2 regions of the Halomonas sp. BMC6 genome follow, and region 2 is predicted to be linked to the other one. Evidence: predicted binding sites of a transcription regulator. Region 2 holds the regulator's gene; the other holds the start of a gene.
What was found. The regulator sigma-54, encoded in region 2, starts transcription at its own class of promoters, with help from an activator protein. The targets are predictions, from matches to a motif close to TGGCACNNNNNTTGCTNT.
Positions count from the first base shown of each region.

Region 1: glnL (nitrogen regulation protein NR(II)) is a predicted target of sigma-54. The motif match lies at 2,448-2,465, and genes of this name have one in related genera.

Region 1 is NZ_CAXNSH010000001.1:1,022,538-1,026,750, forward strand. Features, by position in the region: gene glnA (glutamate--ammonia ligase) at 282-1,688, shown strand; gene AB6K10_RS04880 (DUF4124 domain-containing protein) at 1,796-2,329, shown strand; gene glnL (nitrogen regulation protein NR(II)) at 2,539-3,597, shown strand; gene ntrC (nitrogen regulation protein NR(I)) at 3,594-4,213, shown strand, end outside.
Region 2 is NZ_CAXNSH010000001.1:3,220,331-3,224,543, reverse strand. Features, by position in the region: gene rapZ (RNase adapter RapZ) at 1-602, opposite strand, end outside; gene ptsN (PTS IIA-like nitrogen regulatory protein PtsN) at 660-1,127, opposite strand; gene raiA (ribosome-associated translation inhibitor RaiA) at 1,132-1,440, opposite strand; gene AB6K10_RS15780 (RNA polymerase factor sigma-54) at 1,538-2,953, opposite strand; gene lptB (LPS export ABC transporter ATP-binding protein) at 3,059-3,817, opposite strand; gene lptA (lipopolysaccharide transport periplasmic protein LptA) at 3,829-4,213, opposite strand, start outside.

The DNA.
Region 1 (4,213 bases), 2.2 Mb from region 2:
TGGCCATTATGGTGCAGGATTGGCATGCTCTGTGCTTATGAATCATAGATAGTTTCATCAGCGGCTATTGAAGCGTAGGCAGACGCCTCCAGGCGTGCTACAACGATAGCCGGTCTGAAATGATCGCTGGGCGGTTTGTTATCCATCGTCAGACAAACGTTAAGCGAACAAAAAAGACAAACGCGCCACATGCAATTGCGTGTTGAACGATTTGTTGAATAACACTTTTATCGATAGCTTACAGTTACACGCTTTAAGCCACGCTCATACCGGAGGACACTATGTCAGCCAAGACTCTCGCGCTAATCGAAGAACATGATGTTAAGTGGGTAGACCTGCGTTTCACCGACACGCGCGGTAAAGAGCAGCACGTCACCGTACCGGCACGTGACGTGAACGAAGAGTTTTTTGAAAATGGCCAGATGTTCGATGGCTCTTCCATCAACGGTTGGAAGGGCATCAACGAGTCTGACATGATCCTGCGTCCGGAAGACGGCACCGGTTTCTTGGACCCTTTCACCGAAGACGCTACCCTGATTCTGCGTTGCGACATCATCGAGCCGGCGACCATGCAGGGCTACGATCGCGACCCGCGCTCCATCGCTAAGCGTGCCGAAGCGTACCTGCAGTCTACCGGTCTGGGCGACACGGCCTTCTTCGGTCCGGAGCCGGAATTCTTCATCTTCGACGAAGTACACTGGAAAGCCGACATCCAAGGTGCCATGTACAAAATCACCTCTGATGAAGGTGCATGGGCGACCAGCAACCAAGTCGAAGGTGGCAACCTGGGCCACCGTCCCCGCGTGAAAGGCGGCTACTTCCCGGTTCCCCCGGTCGATAGCTTCCACGATATCCGTGGCGCGATGTGTAATACCCTGGAAGCGATCGGTCAGACCGTGGAAGTACACCACCACGAAGTAGCTAACGCGGGTCAGAACGAAATCGGCGTTAAATTCAACACGCTGGTGAAGAAAGCTGACGAAGTTCAGGAAATGAAGTACGTGATCCACAACGTGGCACACGCTTACGGCAAAACCGCTACCTTCATGCCGAAGCCGCTGGTAGGCGACAACGGTTCGGGTATGCACGTACACCAGTCGTTCTGGAAAGATGGCCAGAACCAGTTTGCTGGCGACGAGTACGCGGGCCTGTCTGAAATGGCGCTGTACTACATTGGCGGTATCATCAAGCACGCTCGTGCCCTGAACGCCTTCACCAACGCTTCTACCAACTCGTACAAGCGTCTGGTACCGGGCTTCGAAGCACCGGTCATGCTGGCCTACAGTGCCCGTAACCGTTCTGCGTCTATCCGTATTCCGTACACCGCTAGCCCGAAAGGCAAGCGTGTCGAGACTCGCTTCCCGGATCCGACCGCCAACCCCTACCTGGCGTTTGCCGCGATGCTGATGGCGGGTATCGACGGTATCAAGAACAAGATCCACCCTGGCGATGCCATGGATAAGAACCTGTACGACCTGCCGCCGGAAGAAGGCAAGTCCGTACCGACCGTTGCCAACAGCCTGGATCAAGCACTGGAAGCACTCGATGCTGACCGTGCGTTCCTGACCGAAGGTGGCGTGTTCACCGACGATATGATTGATGCCTACATCGAACTGAAGATGGAAGACGTTGAGCGTATCCGCATGACGACTCACCCGATTGAGTTCGACATGTACTACTCTTGCTAAGAACGGTCTTTAATGACGGTGCTAAAATCACCCTTGCGGTGTGATTAGCCAGAAAACCCCGCCTCGGCGGGGTTTTTTTATGGAAGCGAAATACGCAGGGGCTAGTAATGATAAGCAGACGACGTTTGCAAAACAGAATAGGTTTATCCACAGCGGCGGTGCTTCTACTGTGCCTGTGGGTAAGCGTGGCCCAGTCGCAAACGGTGTATCGCGTGGTGGATGAGCAGGGCAACGTGACGTTTACCGATAACCCTGAGCGGGGTGGGGATGCCATTACGCTGGCACCGCTGCCCAGCATACCATCGGCGTCGCGCCCTTCAACAGCGGCACCGCGCAGCCTGGGCAGGCCGGGTCAGCCGTTTATGCCTTATGACCGTTTTACGATTGCTAATCCCGCTAGCGGTGCTTCCGTGCGGGGCGGTATGACGCCAGTGGAAGTGCAGGTGGTGCCACCGCTGCGAGACGACCATCAGATTCAACTGCGGGTGAATGGCGAACTCAGCCAGTCGGCCCTGCATAGTGACGCTTTCTGGTTGGCAGGCTTGCCTGCAGGGGCGCACCAAGTGTACGCCGAGCTGCTGGATAGCCAGGGCCGTGTGCAGCACCGCACCGATCCGGTGACTATTTTTATCGCTGAATAGTCTTGTGCACTATAATGGTGCATTAGGGCGGCGAGGGCGACAGCGCATTGCGCTATAAAGGCTCGCCATGCGCCCGTCATCTGCCCACAAGCCGTGCAAGCCGCGGTTTGCGCTGAATTGGCGCGCTTTTTGCAGCTCCTCCCCTAACACCCCTCTTTAATGGATCAGTGCCCATGAGTATTGGTCGGAGCGACGCTTCAGGACACGCCATGTATCAGCGTTTACTCGAACACCTCACCACCGCAGTTCTGCTGCTCGACGGTGAACTCTGCGTGCGCTGGATGAACCCGGCCGCGGAAGCGCTGCTGGCGGTGAGCTTCAGCCGCGTGCAGGGCATCAGTTTGGATACGTTGCTCGGCGGTGATGAAAGCATCGATGAAGTGCTGGCCAAAGCGCGCGATGCGTTCCATCCCTACACACAGCGCGAGGCGCGTATTACGCCGCTCAATAGCGACCCGCTGACCGTCGATTATACGGTCACGCCGCTCTCTGCCGATGAACTGCTGTTGGAGGTCGAGCCGCGGGATCGCTTGATGCAGATCTCCCGGGAAGAGGCGCTCACCACTCGCCAAGAGACCATCAAGGTGCTGGCGCGGGGCTTGGCTCACGAGGTGAAGAACCCATTAGGCGGCATTCGCGGTGCGGCGCAACTGCTGGAGCGTGATTTAGACGACCCGGCGCTGCGGGAATTTACCCATATCATCGTGGAGGAGGTCGACCGCCTGCGGGATTTGGTCGACTCCATGCTGGGCCCCAATCGCATTATCAAACACGAGCCCGTCAACATTCATAAAGTGTTGGAGCGCGTGCGGGCGCTGCTGATTGCCGAGCATCCGCAGGTCACCATCAGTCGCGACTACGACCCTAGCCTACCGGACCTGTCCGGTGACGAATCGCAAATGATCCAAGCGGTGCTCAACGTAGCGCGCAACGCCGTTCAGGCCATGAGCGATGCGGGCACGTCCGCTCCCGAACTGACGCTTCGGACCCGTGCGCGCCGTCAGTTTACCCTGGGGGCCGAACGGCACCGCTTGGTGAGTGAAGTGGGCGTGATCGATAACGGCCCTGGTATTCCCGAGGCGCTGCGCGACACGCTTTTTTACCCGATGGTCTCTGGCCGCGCGGAAGGCAGCGGCCTAGGGCTATCGATTGCCCAGTCAATATTGCACCAACATCAAGGATTGATCGAATGCGACTCACGACCCGGACATACCGAATTTCGTTTACTGATTCCATTGGTTATTAATTGCACCGGAGAAGCGTCATGACTGAGGCGACACGTACCGATGTTGCACGAGTGGTTATTGTCGATGATGACCGCGCTATCCGCTGGGTGTTGGAGCGCGCGCTGGCGCAACCCGACTTGGAGGTCGAGTGTATCGAGCGAGCGGATACGGCGCTTGCGCGACTGTTGGACAATCCGCCGGATGTGCTGGTCACCGATATCCGTATGCCGGGCATCGACGGGCTGGATTTGATGTCGCGGGTGCGTGACGCCCATCCGGACCTGCCGGTCATCGTCATGACCGCACACTCCGACCTGGACAGCGCCGTGGCCTCTTATCAGGGCGGGGCGTTCGAGTACTTGCCCAAGCCGTTCGATGTGGACGAAGCGCTCGCGCTGGTGCGCCGTGCGGTCGCCCATGCCCGTGAACGTCAGCGCCCGGTGAGCGTGCCAGAGGGGTTGAGCGCCGAAATCATCGGTGAAGCGCCCGCCATGCAGGAAGTCTTTCGCGCCATTGGTCGGCTATCCCATTCGCATATTACGGTACTGATCAACGGCGAGTCGGGCACGGGTAAAGAGCGGGTGGCCCAGGCGCTGCACCAGCACAGCCCCCGGTCTGGCAAGCCGTTTATTGCACTGAATATGGCGGCGATTCCGCG
Region 2 (4,213 bases):
TGCCGAAGGGTAGGGTCCCAGTATGGGTTGGGCAGACAGCGTACGTCGAAGACCAAATCCGCATCCAGCGGAACGCCGCGTTTATAGCCGAAGGACTCAAAGGTGAGCGTGAGCTGATGCTGGCGCTGGTGGGCCACTTGATCGGTAATGCGGCGGCGCAAATCGTGGACGGAGAGCCGAGACGTATCGATCAATAAATCGGCGAGATCGCGTATTTCATGTAGCGTCTCCTCCTCTTTGTTGATCGCCTCTTCCAGCGTCATTTCGCTGTCGCGAGTGAGGGGGTGGCGACGACGAGTGGCGGAGTAGCGCTCCAGCAGAATGCGTGCGTCCGTGGTTAGATAGATCACCTGAAAACGAATGTCTCGCTGGCGTAGCTCTTCCAACAGCGCTGGCAGACGCTCCAGCGCGATGGGGAGGTTGCGCGCATCGATGCTAACGGCAATACGGGTGCGTTCGCCTTGAGCGCGCAGCTCATCGATCAGCGAGCCCAGCAGCATGGCAGGTAAGTTATCGATCGCATAATAGCCAAGATCCTCCAGCGCTTGTAAGGCGATAGATTTACCGGACCCCGAACGGCCGCTAATGATCACCAGTTGCATAGCGTCTCTCTTGGCGTATGAGCGTAGGAAATAAACAGTGATGGACGTGTGAGTATCTTACGCGGCCTGTTCGCGTATCTTGGCCGTCATTAGGGTCAATAACTCTTTTTGACTGCTGGCTTTGCGTAACTGTTGACGGGTATTCGCATCGTTCATGATCGTCGCGACTTGCCCAAGCAGAGCGAGATGCGTGTCGTCCGCCTCTTCGGGTACGAGCAACACGAACACTAGATCGACGGGGTCGCCATCGATGGCATCGAAATCGACCGGCTCGGCAAGTTTCAAAAAGCCGGCGATGGGCGAGCTACAGTGCGGGCTACGTGCGTGGGGGATGGCAACGCCGTTGCCAATTCCCGTGCTGCCGAGACGCTCGCGTCCAATCAGGCGGCTAAACACTTCTTGGCTATCGAGGCTGGGTGTGTTTTGGGCGATGAAGGTGCTGAAAAACTCCAGCACCCGTTTTTTGCTGCCCCCGGGCACGTCGTAGAGCACGCGCTCCGGGGGGAGGATGGTTTCCAACGTCATTGAGTTAACGCACGCCTGCGCCCTGGGCGCGAGCTTGTGCTTTTTCCTTGTGTTTAACGAGTTGACGATCGATTTTGTCTGCGAGCGCATCGATAGCGGCATACATGTCGTTATCGAGGGCTTCGGCATGAAGGTCGGCACCGGCGGCATGCAGCGTACAGGCTGCCTGCTGGCGTTCCTTCTCGACAGATAAGGTCACTTGCACCGTGGTGATGTTGTCGTAGTGGCGTTCGACGCGTTCCAGCTTTTCGTTAACGTAGTCACGCAAGGCGTCAGTCAGTTCAACGTGATGACCAGTGATGTTTACTTGCATTGACGTGCTCCTTATCCATCGGGCTGTACTTCGATTGTAACCCTTTTTGCGCTATTGCAAAGCCCCTGCGTCGAGTTTGTCATGCCCTACCGTTTAACTAACGTAAACGGCGGCGCTCACTGGACGAGGGAATACCCATTGACTCGCGATATTTCGCTACCGTACGCCGGGCAACGCTGATGCCTCCCTCCTCAAGGAGGGTCACCAGGCGACTATCGGAGAGCGGTTTACCCGACGGCTCCTCTTGTATCAGTTTTTTGATCCGTGCACGAATGGCGGTGCTGGAGTGGCTATCGCCGCCATCGTGGCTGCTGACTTGGCTCGAGAAGAAGTACTTCAACTCGAACACGCCTCGTGGCGTATGTATGAATTTCTGCGTCGTCACACGGGAGATCGTGGACTCGTGCATCTCCACGGCCTCGGCGATGTCGGCCAGGATCAGCGGTTTCATGGCCTCTTCGCCGTGCTCTAGAAAGCCGATCTGGCGGGCGATGATTTCACGACCTACTCGCAGAAGCGTGTCATTACGGCTGGAAAGGCTTTTGATCAGCCAGCGAGCTTCTTGGAGGTGCTCTTTCAAGAACTGGTTGTCTTGGCTCTTGTCGGCGCGTTTGATCAAACTGGCGTAATCGGGCTGGATACGCAGGCGCGGCAGCGCCTCCGGGTTGAGCTCTAAGTGCCAGCCCTCGTTGTCATGGCGCACGACCAAATCGGGCGTAATATAGCTGTCGTCGGTCACGCCGTAGGCGCTGCCTGGGCGTGGGTCAAGGCTGCGAATTAAACGGATGACGTCGTCCAACTGCTCGTCATCCAGGCTCAGGCGGCGCTTGAGTAGCCGTAAATCGTCTTTGCCCAAGGCTTCGAGAAACTGACGCACCAAGCGTTTTGCGGGCATCAATAGCGGGGTGTCTTCAGGCAGCGCGGCCAGCTGAAGCATCAGGCACTCGCGCAGGTCGCGGGCAAACACGCCGGTGGGCTCGAACTGTTGTAAGCGCAACAGGGTGTTTTCTACTTCACGCTGGCTCAGGCTGTCGTGGCCTTGCGCCTTGAGGCCTTCGCGGATGTCGTTGAGCGGTTGAGTGAGATAGCCGTTGGCATCCAGTGCATCGATCAGGCTTTCGGCAATGGCATAGTCGCGGGGAGAGAAGTCAGTCATGGCCAATTGCCATAACAGATGGCCATGAAGGCTTTGGCCTGCGGCTTGGCGCTCGAAGTCGGGTCCTTCGCTGCTACCGCCCAAGCTGCCCATGTCTTGGTAGGTGTCCGACCAGTCGCTGTCTACGGAGAGTTCGTTGGGAATGCTGTCCGACCACTCGGCCTCTTGAGGCTCGCTAACAGCCTGTTCGCCAAACTCATCCTCTTGTTCGAGCATGGGGTTAGCGTCCAGCGCTTGCTGAATTTCTTGACGGAGGTCCAGCGTTGAGAGCTGTAGCAGGGCAATGGCCTGCTGCAGCTGAGGTGTCATGGTCAGCTGTGTGCCGATACGCAATTGGAGAGAAGCTTTCATGACCATCTGAGAACCACTCGTTAATCAGAAAGCTCCACCCTAGAGCGAGTTATGACTCTGTGCAAGTGCAATAAGCATGCCACTAAAAGAAAAGTTTGGTCAGGCCAGAGTTTAGAGGCGGAAGTCTGCGCCTAGATAGACATCACGAACCTTCTGGTTATTGAGGATCTCCTGGGCGTTTCCACTGGCGATGATATGGCCGTCGCCAACGATGTAGGCAATGTCACAAATATCCAGGGTTTCGCGCACGTTATGGTCAGTGATCAAGACGCCGATGTGGCGTTTTTTCAGTGCGCGAATGATGGTTTTGATTTCACCCACTGAAATAGGGTCGACCCCGGCAAACGGCTCGTCGAGCAGAATGAATGCGGGCTCGGTAGCGAGTGAGCGAGCGATCTCCACTCGGCGGCGCTCGCCCCCTGAGAGGCTCATGCCCAGGTTGTCGCGAATGTGGGTAATATGGAAATCTTCGAGCAGTGACTCGAGGCGTGCTTCCCGAGCGCTGCGGTCCAGCGCTTTGCGCGTCTCGAGAATCGCCATGATGTTATCGGCCACCGAGAGCTTGCGGAAAATGGAGGCTTCCTGGGGAAGGTAGCCAATCCCGGCCATGGCGCGCTCGTGCATGGGCGCATGGGTCAGGTCGACGTCGTCGATACCGACGCTACCGGCATCGGATTTGACCAGTCCAACGATCATGTAAAACGACGTGGTTTTACCCGCCCCGTTGGGCCCCAGCAGGCCGACGACGCTACCCTGAGCGATTTCCAGGTTGATATCTTTCACGACCCGACGGCGTTTGTAGCTCTTCGCTAGGTGATGGGCGTAGAGCGTTTTGACAGGTGCGGAATCTGCAGAGGTTGATGCTGCCACGTGGCCGCTCCCTATTGTTCGGGCTGAAGAGTCATGCGAATGCGCTGGTTGTCGCTACCGCTCACGTCGGAGCGTGCTTGCACCACTTCCTGGTCGATGAAGTACTCCAAACGCCCCCCTTGGAAACGGTCGCCTTGCTGTGTCAGTTCGGCTTGGTCGATCAGTTCGACACGGCGTTCGGCGACATGGTAAACGATACGACGCGCCCAGCCCTCCATGGGGGTTTCTTGATCTTCGAGCTGATTGCGCAGGTAGGCGCGCTCACCCGTGGCAATGGCGCGTGACAGCTCGCCTGAGTCGTTGCGCTGAATTTCGACGCGTTCGCCGCGCAGTTGCATCTCGCCCTGGCGAATGTCCACGTTGCCTGAGTAAACAGCGGTGCCAGCGCGCTGGTCG